4 regions of the Mesorhizobium sp. M0227 genome follow, and region 3 is predicted to be linked to each of the others. Evidence: predicted binding sites of a transcription regulator. Region 3 holds the regulator's gene; each other region holds the start of a gene.
What was found. The regulator PhoB, encoded in region 3, activates phosphate uptake and scavenging genes when phosphate is short. The targets are predictions, from matches to a motif close to TGTCATNNANCTGTCAT.
Positions count from the first base shown of each region.

Region 1 (3,064 bases), on a different contig from region 3:
TCGGCGTCGGTGGGGAATCCTTGCACAAGTGGTTTGTCGACACCCGCACCTTCCGAGAGATGGTGCTCGGACAAGATGGCGGCACCACCGACGTCAACGAGGCGTTCGCGGCGCGCAGCTTCGAAAATGTCGGCGCCTGGATCCTCGGCCGAAACATGTTCGGACCGATCCGCGGCGAGTGGCCTGACGACAGCTGGAAGGGCTGGTGGGGCGACAACCCGCCCTATCATGTGCCGGTTTTCGTGCTCACCCATCACAAGCGGGAACCGATCACGATGGAGGGCGGCACCACTTTCCACTTCGTCACTGACGGTATCCATTCAGCTCTTGAACAGGCTAAGGCTGCCGCTGGCGGCAAGGACGTGCGGGTCGGCGGCGGCGTCGCCACCATCCGGCAATATCTGCAGGAAAAACTGATCGACGAGATGCATCTGGCGATCGCGCCGGTGCTGCTGGGCACGGGCGAGAACCTTTTTACCGGCCTGGACATGCTCAAGCTCGGTTATGTCTGCAACGAGCAGGTGGCGACGCCGCTCGCCACGCACGTCATCATCAAGCGGGCGTAGGTGGAGAGCCAATCTCCCCCCTCGAGGGGGAGATCGCAGCTTCGTCTATCTCAATACTTCTCCGGCACGTAAAGCTCGCGCGGCAGCACCTGGCGTTCGTATTCGGGGTTGAAGACGCGCTCCGGCAGCGTGATCTCCTCGTGCGGCACCTCCTCGTAAGGCAATTGCCTGAGCAGATGGTCGATGCAGTTCAGCCGCGCGCGCTTCTTGTCGTTGCCCTCGACGATGAACCAGGGCGCTTCCGAGATGTTGGTGCGGGCGAAGGTCTCTTCCTTGGCCTTGGTGTATTGCTCCCAGCGCACGCGCGACTGCAGGTCCATCGGCGACAGTTTCCACTGCTTCATCGGATCATGGATGCGCATCAGGAAGCGCATCTGCTGTTCCTCGTCGGTGATCGAGAACCAGTATTTGACCACGGTAATGCCCGAGCGGACCAGCATGCGCTCGAACTCCGGCACGTCGTGAAAGAATTCTTCGACCTGATCGGGCTGGGCAAAACCCATCACCCGCTCGACGCCCGAGCGGTTGTACCATGAGCGGTCGAACAGCACGATCTCGCCGCCGGCCGGCAGATGCGGGACATAGCGCTGGAAATACCATTGCGACTTTTCGCGCTCGGTCGGCGCCGGCAGTGCCACAACACGGCAGATGCGCGGATTGAGCCGCTGGGTGATGCGCTTGATGACACCGCCCTTGCCGGCCGAGTCGCGTCCCTCGAAGATCACCACCAGCTTCTTCTTGTGATAGGCGACCCAGGACTGCAGCTTGATCAATTCGGACTGCAGGCTGATCAGGTCGCGAAAATATTGCATGCGATCGATCGAAGGCGGATGCGAATTCTTGTAGATCTTGGCGATCTCCATCGACAGCGCCGGCTCCGACATTTCGAGCTCATAGTCTTCGTCGAGCGTGTCGGCGAGTTCGGCTTCAAGCCAATCCCTGGCCGCAGAATTCTGTTTTAGCTCGGTCATTATCGGCTGCTCCACTTGCAAGCTCTGTCGATCGGCGCCCCAAACTCCCGGCTTACAGCCCGGAACGGCAACGCCTGAGCCGACTTCAATATAGGCCCGCAATGACGGTTTTATTGCAGCCTGACCTGATCGCCACCACTGCAAAAACCCGCGAGGCATGATCGATCCGCCGCCCTGGCATGGAGACATACCGCGCAAATTGTCCTACAAATAGCAGCCACATTCGGGCGCCCTTCCCAACCCCTTCTCAATGCAATCGCGAGGACCGACATGGAATACCGCACTCTCGGCCGTTCCGGCCTGAAAGTATCGACGCTGACCATGGGCACCATGACTTTCGGCGGCGCCGGCGCATTTTCGGCTGTCGGCAAGACCGACCTCGACGAGGCGCGCCGGATGATCGATCTCTGCATCGACGCCGGCATCAATGTCATCGACACCGCCAATGTCTATTCGAACGGCATGTCGGAAGAAATCATCGGCGAAGCGCTCGGCGGCAAGCGCAAGGGTGACGTGCTGATCGCCTCCAAGGCGCGGATGCGGATCGGTAACGGTCCCAACGATGAAGGCCTGTCGCGCCATCACCTGATCCGCGAATGCGAGAAGAGCCTGAAGCGGCTCAAGACAGACGTCATCGACATCTACTTCCTGCACGACTGGGATGGTGTGACACCGCTGGAGGAAACCATCGCCGCGCTCGACACGCTGGTTGCCCAGGGCAAGATCCGCTATGTCGGCTGCTCCAACTATTCCGGCTGGCAAGTGATGAAGGCGCTCGGCATCAGCGACAGCCATCATCAGCCGCGCTTCGTTACGCAGCAGATCCATTACACGCTGGAAGCGCGCGAGGCGGAGTACGAACTGCTGCCGATTTCCGTCGACCAGGGGTTGGGCGTTCTGGTCTGGAGCCCGCTTGCCGGCGGATTGCTGTCCGGTAAATACCGCCGTGACAGCCCCACCGCCCGGCAGCTCGCCGGCTGGTCCGAACCGCCGATCCGCGACGAGGACCGGCTGTGGCGGATCGTCGATGTGCTTGTGGAGATCGGCGCGCAACGCGGGGTGTCGGCAGCGCAGGTGGCGCTGGCCTGGCTGCTTGGCCGGCCGGCTGTCAGTTCGCTGGTGATCGGCGGCAGGACCGAAACGCAGTTCCAGGACAACATCGCTGCGGCAAGCCTGGTGCTTTCCGGCGAGGAGCGCGAGCGCCTCGACGTGGTGAGCCGGCCGCCCTTGCTCTATCCCTACTGGCACCAGCAATTGACGGCAAAGGACCGTTTTGGTGCCGCCGATCTGGTGATTGACCGAAGCGGCATCTGATCGACAAATCGACGGCGATAGGTATCGGCCGCCGCAATGACGAGCCTGGCCCTTCATTGCAACGCGCATCTTGCAAGCCTGGCCATCATCGACGCACTATCGCTTCAGCTGTTGTGTTTGACGGCTAATGCTCCTAGGCAGGACCAGAGCCGCGAGGCAGTGAAAAGGAGCCGATATGGCGCGACCACCAAATTACGATCAGGAACGCAAGGA
Region 1 is NZ_JAMYSJ010000006.1:225,673-228,736, reverse strand. Features, by position in the region: gene NKJ00_RS11410 (dihydrofolate reductase family protein) at 1-566, shown strand, start outside; gene ppk2 (polyphosphate kinase 2) at 617-1,537, opposite strand; gene NKJ00_RS11400 (aldo/keto reductase) at 1,808-2,851, shown strand; gene NKJ00_RS11395 (hypothetical protein) at 3,027-3,064, shown strand, end outside.
Region 1: the regulator PhoB is predicted to act here: its motif matches at 1,639-1,655, upstream of ppk2 (polyphosphate kinase 2).

Region 2 (3,064 bases), on a different contig from region 3:
GGCGCGGTTTCGCACCGCGCCATCGCCCGCGACATCACCGCCCGCAAACGCGCCGAATCCTCGCTGATCACCGCACGCGAACGGGCCGAATATGCCAGCCAGGCCAAATCGCGCTTCCTCGCCACCGTCAGCCATGAAATCCGCACCCCGATGAACGGCATCATGGGGATGGCCAGGTTGCTGGCCGACACCAGCCTGTCGCCGGAGCAGCAAACCTATGTCGGCGCCGTCTCGACCTCGGCCAGCGCATTGCTTGCCCTGATCGAGGATCTTCTCGACTATTCCAAGATCGAAGCCGGGCGTTTCGACCCCGAGCCGCAGCCGATGTCGGTGCGCGAGATCGCCGACAACATCATCGAATTGCTGGCAGCGCGGGCTTTCGCCAAGGATATCGGGCTGGGTTGCCATGTCGAACCCGACGTGCCGCAATTGATCACCGCCGATCCGGGCAAGGTCAGGCAGGTGCTTCTCAACCTCATCGGCAACGCCATCAAGTTCACCGACAGCGGCGGCGTGCTGGTGAGCATAGCACGCGCACGCACCGAAACCAGCGACCGCATATGCTTCACCATCGCCGATACCGGTCCGGGCCTGCGTGATGCCGACCTGGAGCGCATTTTCGAGGAGTTCGAGCAGGCCGACGGCACGTCGACACGCACACATGGCGGGGCCGGCCTCGGCCTTGCCATCTCCAGACGCCTGGTGGCCGCCATGGGCGGCACGATCTCGGTATCCAGCCGGCTCGGCCAGGGATCCGAGTTCGTCTTCGAAATCCCTGCGATAGCGGCCACCGAAGCGCCGCAGGGCCACCAGAATGCTCTCTCGGGCAGACGCGCGGTGATCCTGTCGAAGAACGCCGTCGAGGCCGACGCCATCGCCCGCACCATCCGCGCCAATGGCGGCGCGGTCGACATCGCCACCACTGCCGCACAGGCCGCGCCTTTCGCCGCCGGCTGCGATGCGATCCTGGTCGATGCAGCGATGGAAGAAGGCGACGGAAGGCTGCTCAAGCGCCTGCGCCAAAGCGGTTTCTCCGACTGTGAGGCGATCACGCTGATCGCGCCGACCGATCGCGGCATGCTTGGCGAGTTCCGAGCCAGCGGCTACGCAACCTTCCTGGCCAGACCGGTGCGTGGCGGAACACTTCTGCGTGTGCTGTTGAGCAGCCATGCTCCGAGCCTCGGCCCGCCGCAGCCGGAAAGGCGCGGCGCGCCGACGCTGCGCGCCATCGGCAACCGCCAGCGCGGCCTGTCGGTGCTGATCGCCGAGGACAATGACATCAACGCCATGCTGGCCCGCGCCACGCTGCTGAAGGCCGGGCATCGCGTCAAGGTGGTCGGCAACGGCAAGGCCGCCGTCGAGGCTGTCACCGGCGCCGCGCACAAGGACCGCTTCGACGTGGTCTTGATGGATCTCCACATGCCGGTCATGGACGGGCTGGACGCGATTGCCGCCATCCGCCGCCATGAGGAAGAAAGTGCAGTGCGGCCGGTGCCGATCATGGTGCTGTCGGCCGACAGCCAGGAAAAGACCCGTCATGCGGTGTTGGCCCATGGCGCCAGCGGCTTTGTCACCAAGCCGCTCGACCCCGAGGCGCTGGTCAATGCCGTCGAGGGGCAGGTCGTCGCGGCCTGAGCTTTCCACCGCCATTCGGCACGGGCGATCACTTAAACGTAGCCGGTTGATCGTATTCGCCAGCCGACGAAGTATTGCCCATGACGTCGTATCACGGTACTGTCACAATCCTGTTGCACCTACACCGTATCCCCGTGCCAAGAGGGATGGCTCGAAGGAGAATCACTCGTGCATACAGTTATGCCGGAATGTGACACTCGGCCGAACGCCAGCAGCGCCTTGCTTGCCGGACGTAACGTCGATTCCGTCATAAAGGGCGCTGCGCTGGGCCGTATAGGCAATCTTGAAGTGCGGCTCGCTCGCAACGAGGCCGAGATCGCGGCCGCGCAGGAAGTGCGCTACCGGGTGTTCTACGACGAACTTGGCGCCAGGAAGGACCTGTTCCAGGCCCATGACCGCCGGGACACCGATCGGTTCGATCCGCTCTGCGACCATCTGCTGGTTTTGGACACCACGCTTTCCGGTCCCGAACATCGCCGCATCGTCGGCACATATCGGCTGCTGCGGCAAGAAATCGCGGCCACGGCCGGTGGCTTCTATTCCGAAGGTGAATTCGAGCTGACCAAGCTCATCGCCCGCCACCCCGGCCAGCGCTTCCTTGAACTCGGCCGCTCCTGCGTGTTGCCGGAATACCGCTCGAAGCGCACCATCGAGGCGTTGTGGCAAGGCATCTGGGCTTACATCAACCATTACGAAATCGGTGTGATGACCGGCTGCGCGTCCTTTCACGGCACCGTGCCGGCGGCGCATGCCGAGGCGCTCACCTACCTAGCCCACCACTGCCGGACGAACTCGGCCTGGGACGTGCGCGCGGTGTCCGGGCGCTATTGCTCGATGGATCTGATGCCGATCGAGGCCGTCAATGCCAAGGCGGCGATCGCCGCGATGCCGCCTTTGGTCAAGGGCTATCTGCGCGTCGGTGCCCGCATCGGCGATGGTTGCGTCATCGATCGCGAATTCTCGACGGTCGATGTGTTCGTCGTGATGCCGGTCAAGGAGATCGGCGCACGCTACGTCAACTATTATGGCGGCGAAGCCCAGCGCTTCGCGGCGTGAGATTGAGTAGGCAGTAGGCAGTAGTGATGACGCCACGATTAAGCTCCTGTGACTACTGATTATTCCCTATTCCCTATTCCCTATTCCCTATTCCCTATTCCCTATTCCCTATTCCCTATTCCCCATTCCCTATTCCCTCTCTTCACGGAATATCTTCCGGCCGCCTGCCGGGTCGGCTCTTGTAGGACGGAAACGACCAGCCGAATTTGAGCGCACCACCGCGCACGAGGAACGCCGCCGCAAAACCGGCGAGGTCCGAGGCGAGCGGCGGCAGTCCGGCAAGTTCGCCAAGCGTGTAAAGGCCGGCACCCGCAAGGGCCGCCGTAACGTAGATTTCGGGCCTGAGCAGCACCGATGGCTCGCCGGCGAGGAG
Region 2 is NZ_JAMYSJ010000005.1:165,258-168,321, forward strand. Features, by position in the region: gene NKJ00_RS09710 (response regulator) at 1-1,635, shown strand, start outside; gene olsB (l-ornithine N(alpha)-acyltransferase) at 1,816-2,691, shown strand; gene NKJ00_RS09720 (trimeric intracellular cation channel family protein) at 2,834-3,064, opposite strand, start outside.
Region 2: the regulator PhoB is predicted to act here: its motif matches at 1,736-1,752, upstream of olsB (l-ornithine N(alpha)-acyltransferase).

Region 3 (3,064 bases):
CTTGAAAACGCAGTGGGCGACAAGATGAAGTCGAACGAAGTGATCAAAATGCGCGGCGACAAGGTCGGCGTGTTCTATGGCGAGAAGCAGGCGCTGTTCGATGTCAATCTCGACGTGCGCCTGAATCAGGTGACGGCGCTGATCGGCCCCTCCGGCTGCGGCAAGTCCACCTTCCTGCGCTGCCTCAACCGCATGAACGACACCATCGATTCAGCACGGGTAACCGGCAAGATAACGCTCGACGAAGAAGACATCTACGACAAGAACATCGATGTCGTCGAACTCAGGGCGCGCGTCGGCATGGTGTTCCAGAAACCCAATCCGTTCCCCAAATCGATCTACGAGAACGTTGCCTATGGTCCGCGCATCCACGGATTGGCCAAGCGCAAGGCCGATATGGATCAGATCGTAGAGTCGAGCCTGAAGAAGGCGGCGATCTGGAACGAGGTCAAGGACCGTTTGCAAGAACCTGGCACGGGTCTTTCCGGTGGCCAGCAGCAGCGTCTGTGCATTGCACGCGCCATCGCCGTGTCACCCGAGGTGATCCTGATGGACGAACCGTGTTCGGCGCTCGACCCGATCGCCACCGCTCGCGTCGAGGAACTGATCGACGAACTGCGTCAGAACTATACCATCGTCATCGTCACCCATTCGATGCAGCAGGCAGCGCGCGTGTCGCAGCGCACCGCGATGTTCCATCTAGGCTATCTGGTCGAGGAGGGCGCCACCGACAAGATGTTCACCACCCCCGACGACAAACGCACCCAGGACTACATCACCGGCCGGTTCGGCTGAGCTCAGGCATACGAGGGACGAAGATCATGGGTGAACATACCGTCGCATCTTTCGATGAGGATCTGGAGCAGATCAGCCAGCTGATCCGCGACATGGGCGATCTCGCCCGCTCGATGGTCAGTGGCTCGACCAGGGCCTTGCTCAATTCGGACAATGCGCTGGCGCAGCGCGTGGTTTCCGATGATGCCATCATGGATGCACGCCAGCGCGAGCTGGACGATCGCGCCATCACGCTGATCGCCAAGCGCCAGCCAATGGCCAACGATCTGCGTGCGGTGGTCGGTTCGATCCGCATGGCCGGCGACCTTGAGCGCATCGGCGACCTTGCCAAGAACATCGCCAAGCGCGTCGGCACTGTCGGGCTGAGTGTCACGCCGCACGACCTTTCGCATTCGATCGACGCGATGGCGCAACTGGTGCTGATCCAGGTGCAGGGGGTCGTCGACGAGTACGCCGCCGCCGACCCGGCAGCGCTTGCCACGCTCAGAAACAATGACGAACGCATCGACGTCAAATACACCTCGGTGTTCCGCGAGCTGCTGACCTACATGATGGAAGATCCCCGCAACATCACGGCGTGCACGCACCTGTTGTTCTGCGCCAAGAACCTCGAGCGGATCGGCGACCACGTGACCAACATCGCCGAAAATGCCTACTATGTTTTGACCGGCACGCAGCTGCCAGCCAATCGTCCGAAGCAGGACGAGACGGCAATGTCCGCGCCAGCGGCATAACAGGGGTGACCAGCCGATGATCGCACCACGCATCATGGTGGTGGAGGATGAGGAGCCGCTAGGCGTGCTGCTCCGCTACAATCTTGAATCCGAAGGTTACCAGGTCGAGGTGGTGACGCGCGGCGACGAGGCCGAAATCCGGCTGCAGGAGAACGTTCCCGACCTTCTCGTGCTCGACTGGATGGTGCCGGCGGTTTCCGGCATCGAACTCTGCCGGCGCCTGCGAATGCGCCCAGAGACCGAGCGGCTGCCGATCATCATGCTGACCGCGCGAGGCGAGGAAAGCGACCGCGTGCGCGGCCTGTCGACCGGCGCCGACGACTATCTGGTCAAGCCGTTCTCGACGCCGGAGTTCATGGCCAGGGTCAAGGCGCTGCTGCGCCGGGCCAAGCCGGAAGTGCTGTCCAGCGTGCTAAAGGTCGGCGACATCGTGCTCGATCGCGAGTCGCACCGGGTCTATCGCAAGAAGAGCGAGATCCGGCTCGGGCCGACCGAATTCCGCCTGCTCGAATTCATGATGCGCCACCCCGGCCGCGTGTTCTCGCGCAGCCAGCTGCTCGACAATGTCTGGGGCGAGACGATTTACATCGACGAACGCACTGTCGACGTGCACGTCGGCCGGCTGCGCAAGGCGGTCAACAACGGCCGCATGCCTGATGTCATCCGCACCATCCGTGGGGCGGGTTACGCGATCAGGGAAGACTAGGTGGCTGTTCCGTCCCGATAGATCGTGACCGGGAAAACTCGATTAGCACGTGGTCGCCAACAGCCGCGAAGAGTGGAATGTTGCACTCGTCTCATCGATGGGGAGCGAGCACGTGACGCTTTGGCCCAAATGCGGTCATTCGAAACCTGATGAGGATGACCGCTCTTGGCGGTACGTCGCCATCTTGCCCGCAGACTCCGACCAGAAAGCCATGCAAGAATAAATTTGAGTTAACTTAGATATACGTTCGTTAAACGACGTGTGTTCTGCATAAATATACGATTTTACTAAATTGCTTCAATTTACATTGAGCCATCACCTCCTTATTCATTATCCGCCTTCCGATTATTGCGGTCTCGGATCGAATGACGATTCCGTGGAACGATCTCGTTCCTTGCAGCGTTGCTTTGGGAGCGGTCGCCGGACCTTTGACCAGGTCGGACACCATGAGGAAGGATTTCTGATGAGCACGGTCTTAAACGCCAAAGGCATCCCTCTTGCCTACACCGGCGCTTCCACTCATTGGTTCTCGGCCACCGGGTCTGGACCGGAACTGCATGGCACCTCCGGCAACGACTCCTTCTGGGGAGACACCGGCGTCACTGTCACGATCCACGGTGGCGCCGGCGACGACTACTATCATCTCTATTCCACCAACAACAAGGTGGTCGAGGATCCTGGGGCAGGGATCGACACGATCGACACATGGATGAGCTACAAGCTCCCTGACAATTTCGAGAACCTCGTCGTTACCGGCACCAACCGATTTGCGTTCGGAAATGCGTTGGACAACATCATCAAGGGCGGGTCAGGTCACCAGACGCTGGAT
Region 3 is NZ_JAMYSJ010000003.1:287,231-290,294, forward strand. Features, by position in the region: gene pstB (phosphate ABC transporter ATP-binding protein PstB) at 1-795, shown strand, start outside; gene phoU (phosphate signaling complex protein PhoU) at 822-1,529, shown strand; gene phoB (phosphate regulon transcriptional regulator PhoB) at 1,546-2,235, shown strand; gene eglC (endo-1,3-1,4-beta-glycanase EglC) at 2,699-3,064, shown strand, end outside.

Region 4 (3,064 bases), on a different contig from region 3:
TTCGCCACCTTTCACCGCGACATACATCTTACGCCTCCATCGTCTTGATGCGCGTCGTGCGCGGCAGGCAGGCAATGCCATCAGCGGTGGCGAGTATGATGTCGACGCCTCTGGGAAAGCGCTTGATGTTCTGTTTCCACTGCTCGACGAAATGGCGCGGCATCTGTGCCGGCGCGATCGTGGCGCTGGTTTCGATGCCGGGACCTTCGAGCAACAGCGGCGTGCCGGACACGAGATCGCCGACTTGCAGGATCAGCGTGGTCGAACGGTCGGGATAGTCCTGGGTGCCCTGCGAAAAACCATCGAGCGACATCATCTCGGCCGGGGCCGCGATGAAGGCGAAATGCGCATCGGCCGGTGTGTTGGCCAATGGCGCGCCGGTGTGGAACCCAAGCCAGGGTCTGATCGCGGTGGAAGCTTGCAGGGTCTGGTCGAGCCAGAGCGGGGTGTCGTTATCGCACAGCGCCAGTGCGATGGCGCCGGCGGCCGCCGAGAGCGGCGCCGGCGGGCGGGCGAAGGCCGGCAGCGGCTGCACGCTGCCTGGCCGCGCCATTGCGTCCATGACGGCGCGGAACACCGTCTGGGCATTGAAGACCGGATCGGCGAAACCGCCCTCTATCGATTGCGCTGCAATGTCCATCAGTCTTCTCCGCGAACCATGGTGAAGAAATCCACCTTCGTTGCCGCCGTCTCGGCGCGGCGTTTTTCATGCGCTGCGGTCAGAGCCGACCGCAGGGGCGCTATCAGTCCGGTCTCGACTTCATTGCGGCGGGCAGGGTCCTGCCACAGCGCGTCGGCGATGGCCGCCAGCTTCGCCTTCTGCTTGTCGCGGCCAAGCGCATAGCAATGTCCGACCTGCCCGGAGGGCAGCCGGACGGTGGCGCGGGTGACGGTCGCCTCGCCGACGTTGAAGGGCGCGCCGCCGCCGCCGATGCGGCCGCGCACGGTGACCAGCCCGGTCTCGGGGCCGCGCAGCAGTTCTGCTTCCGAAGGCAATCCGGCTTCATTCCAGAGCCGGACGATGTCATCGCCGCTGGATTGCGCCAGTGTCGCCATGGCGGCCTTGCGCTCGGCCTGGTCGCGGGCTTCCTGTCCTCGCATCATCAGCATTCCTCTTTGTCAATTTGTCTATTGATATAGACAACTATACAAATTATACCTATTATCTAACGCGTGTCCATGACGGGTGGATGACAGCGATATAAGACTGGGCGCTGGAAGGTTGGGGCAATGATAGTCGGGCGGCTGGCAGCGGACAGCATCGAGCGGCGCAGTGGCGTTTCGCTGTGGCGGCAGATCGCCGACAAGATCCTGCATGCGATCGCCATCGGCGATTTCACGGAGAATGCAGCGTTGCCGCCGGAGGTGGCGCTGGCAGAACGCTATGGCGTCAACCGTCACACGGTGCGCAGCGCCATATCGGCCCTTGTAAGGGAAGGCGTGCTGCGGGCCGAGCAGGGGCGCGGCACCTTCGTACTGTCGCGCAAGCGGCTGTCCTATCCGATCGGCGCGCGCACACGCTTTTCGACAGGGCTGCAAGGGCAAACGACGGAACGGCACATCGTCCTGCTCGCCTCGTCGATCGAGCCGGCCAGCCAGCGCGTTGCCGAGGGCCTTGGCCTTGCCAGGGGAGCCGATGTGATCCGGTTGGAAACGCGCGGCGAAGCCGACGGACGGCCGGTGTCGCGTGCTGCCGGCTGGTTCGAGGCCCGGCGCTTTGCCGGCATCGATGCCGCGATGGCGCAAACCGGCTCGATCACCGCATCGCTGGCGCGTTTCGGCATCGACGACTATCTCCGGCAATCGACCGTGCTGTCGGCGCGCCATGCCGATGCGGCGGACCTTGCCGACCTCGACCTGCTGCCGGGCGCCATCGTGCTGGTCACGGTTGCCGTCAACGTCACGCCGGACGGCCAGCCGATCCAGTTTTCCGAGTCGCGCTTCCCGGCCGAGCGGGTGGAGCTGAAGCTGTCGGCGCTGTAGCTAACGTCGTCATCCTTGGGCGAAGCAGGAGCGCAGCTCCGTCGCGGAGACCCAAGGATCCATGCCGCGATCTCGGGCGAAGAGCGCAGCGGCGCAGAATTCTGCACCGAAGCAACGCTCTCAGGTCACGGCATGGATCCTATGGTCTGCGCCGCGTCGCTTCGCTCCTCGCTCCGCCATAGGATGACGAAGCGATGGATGTTGCGGCTAGTCGCCAAAGCATCAGATCTACCAAGTTGGGCGCTCAACGATCTCCGAATTCGTGTCGAACAGGCGCCTCTATCCGACCTCGATCACAGCCTTGATCAGGCCGGATTTCTCGTGTGCCCAGCGGGCGAGATCGCGCGGCGTGCCGGCGAGTGTGGTGCGGTGTGTGACGAGCTTGGCCAGGGGCACGGCGCCGTTGCGGATCGAGGCGGCGACGTGATCGAAGTCGGCGCGCAGCGCGTTGCGGCTGCCGATCAGCGTCATCTCGCGCTTGTGGAATTCCGGATCGGAAAAGCTGATGTCGTCCTTGACGACGGAGACCAGCACCAGCGTTCCGCCATGCGCGACATGGGCGAAAGCCGACTGCACCGATTGGGTGTTGCCGGTGGCGTCGAAGACGACATCGAAGCCTTCGCCTGATGTCGCTCCCTTGACCAGATCGGGCACCGCGCCGCGCGACCCGTCGAGGGTCTGGAAACCAAGCTCATTTGCGGCGAAGGCGAGCCTTTCACTGCTCATGTCGAGCAGCGTCACGTCGAGCCCGGCGATGCGGGCGAAGATGGCGGTGCCGAGCCCGATCGGGCCAGCGCCGATGACCAGCGTGCGGGCGCCGGGGTCGGCGCGGGCGCGCCGCACTGCATGCGCGCCGATGGCCAGGAACTCGACTGCGGCGGCGTCGGCCAGCGAAAGGCCGTTGGCGGGATAGAGATTTTGCGCCGGCACCAGAATCCGTTCGCACATGGCGCCGTCTCGATGCACGCCCAAGACCTCGATCCTGACGCAGCAATTGGGCTTGCCGTGCCGGCAGGCGATGCACTTGCCGCAGGAAAGATAGGGGTTGATCACCACGGGCTCACCAACGGCAAGATCGACG
Region 4 is NZ_JAMYSJ010000005.1:224,746-227,809, reverse strand. Features, by position in the region: gene NKJ00_RS09995 (carbon-phosphorus lyase complex subunit) at 1-27, opposite strand, end outside; gene phnH (phosphonate C-P lyase system protein PhnH) at 29-640, opposite strand; gene phnG (phosphonate C-P lyase system protein PhnG) at 640-1,101, opposite strand; gene phnF (phosphonate metabolism transcriptional regulator PhnF) at 1,234-1,983, shown strand; gene NKJ00_RS09975 (zinc-binding alcohol dehydrogenase family protein) at 2,263-3,064, opposite strand, start outside.
Region 4: the regulator PhoB is predicted to act here: its motif matches at 1,180-1,196, upstream of phnF (phosphonate metabolism transcriptional regulator PhnF).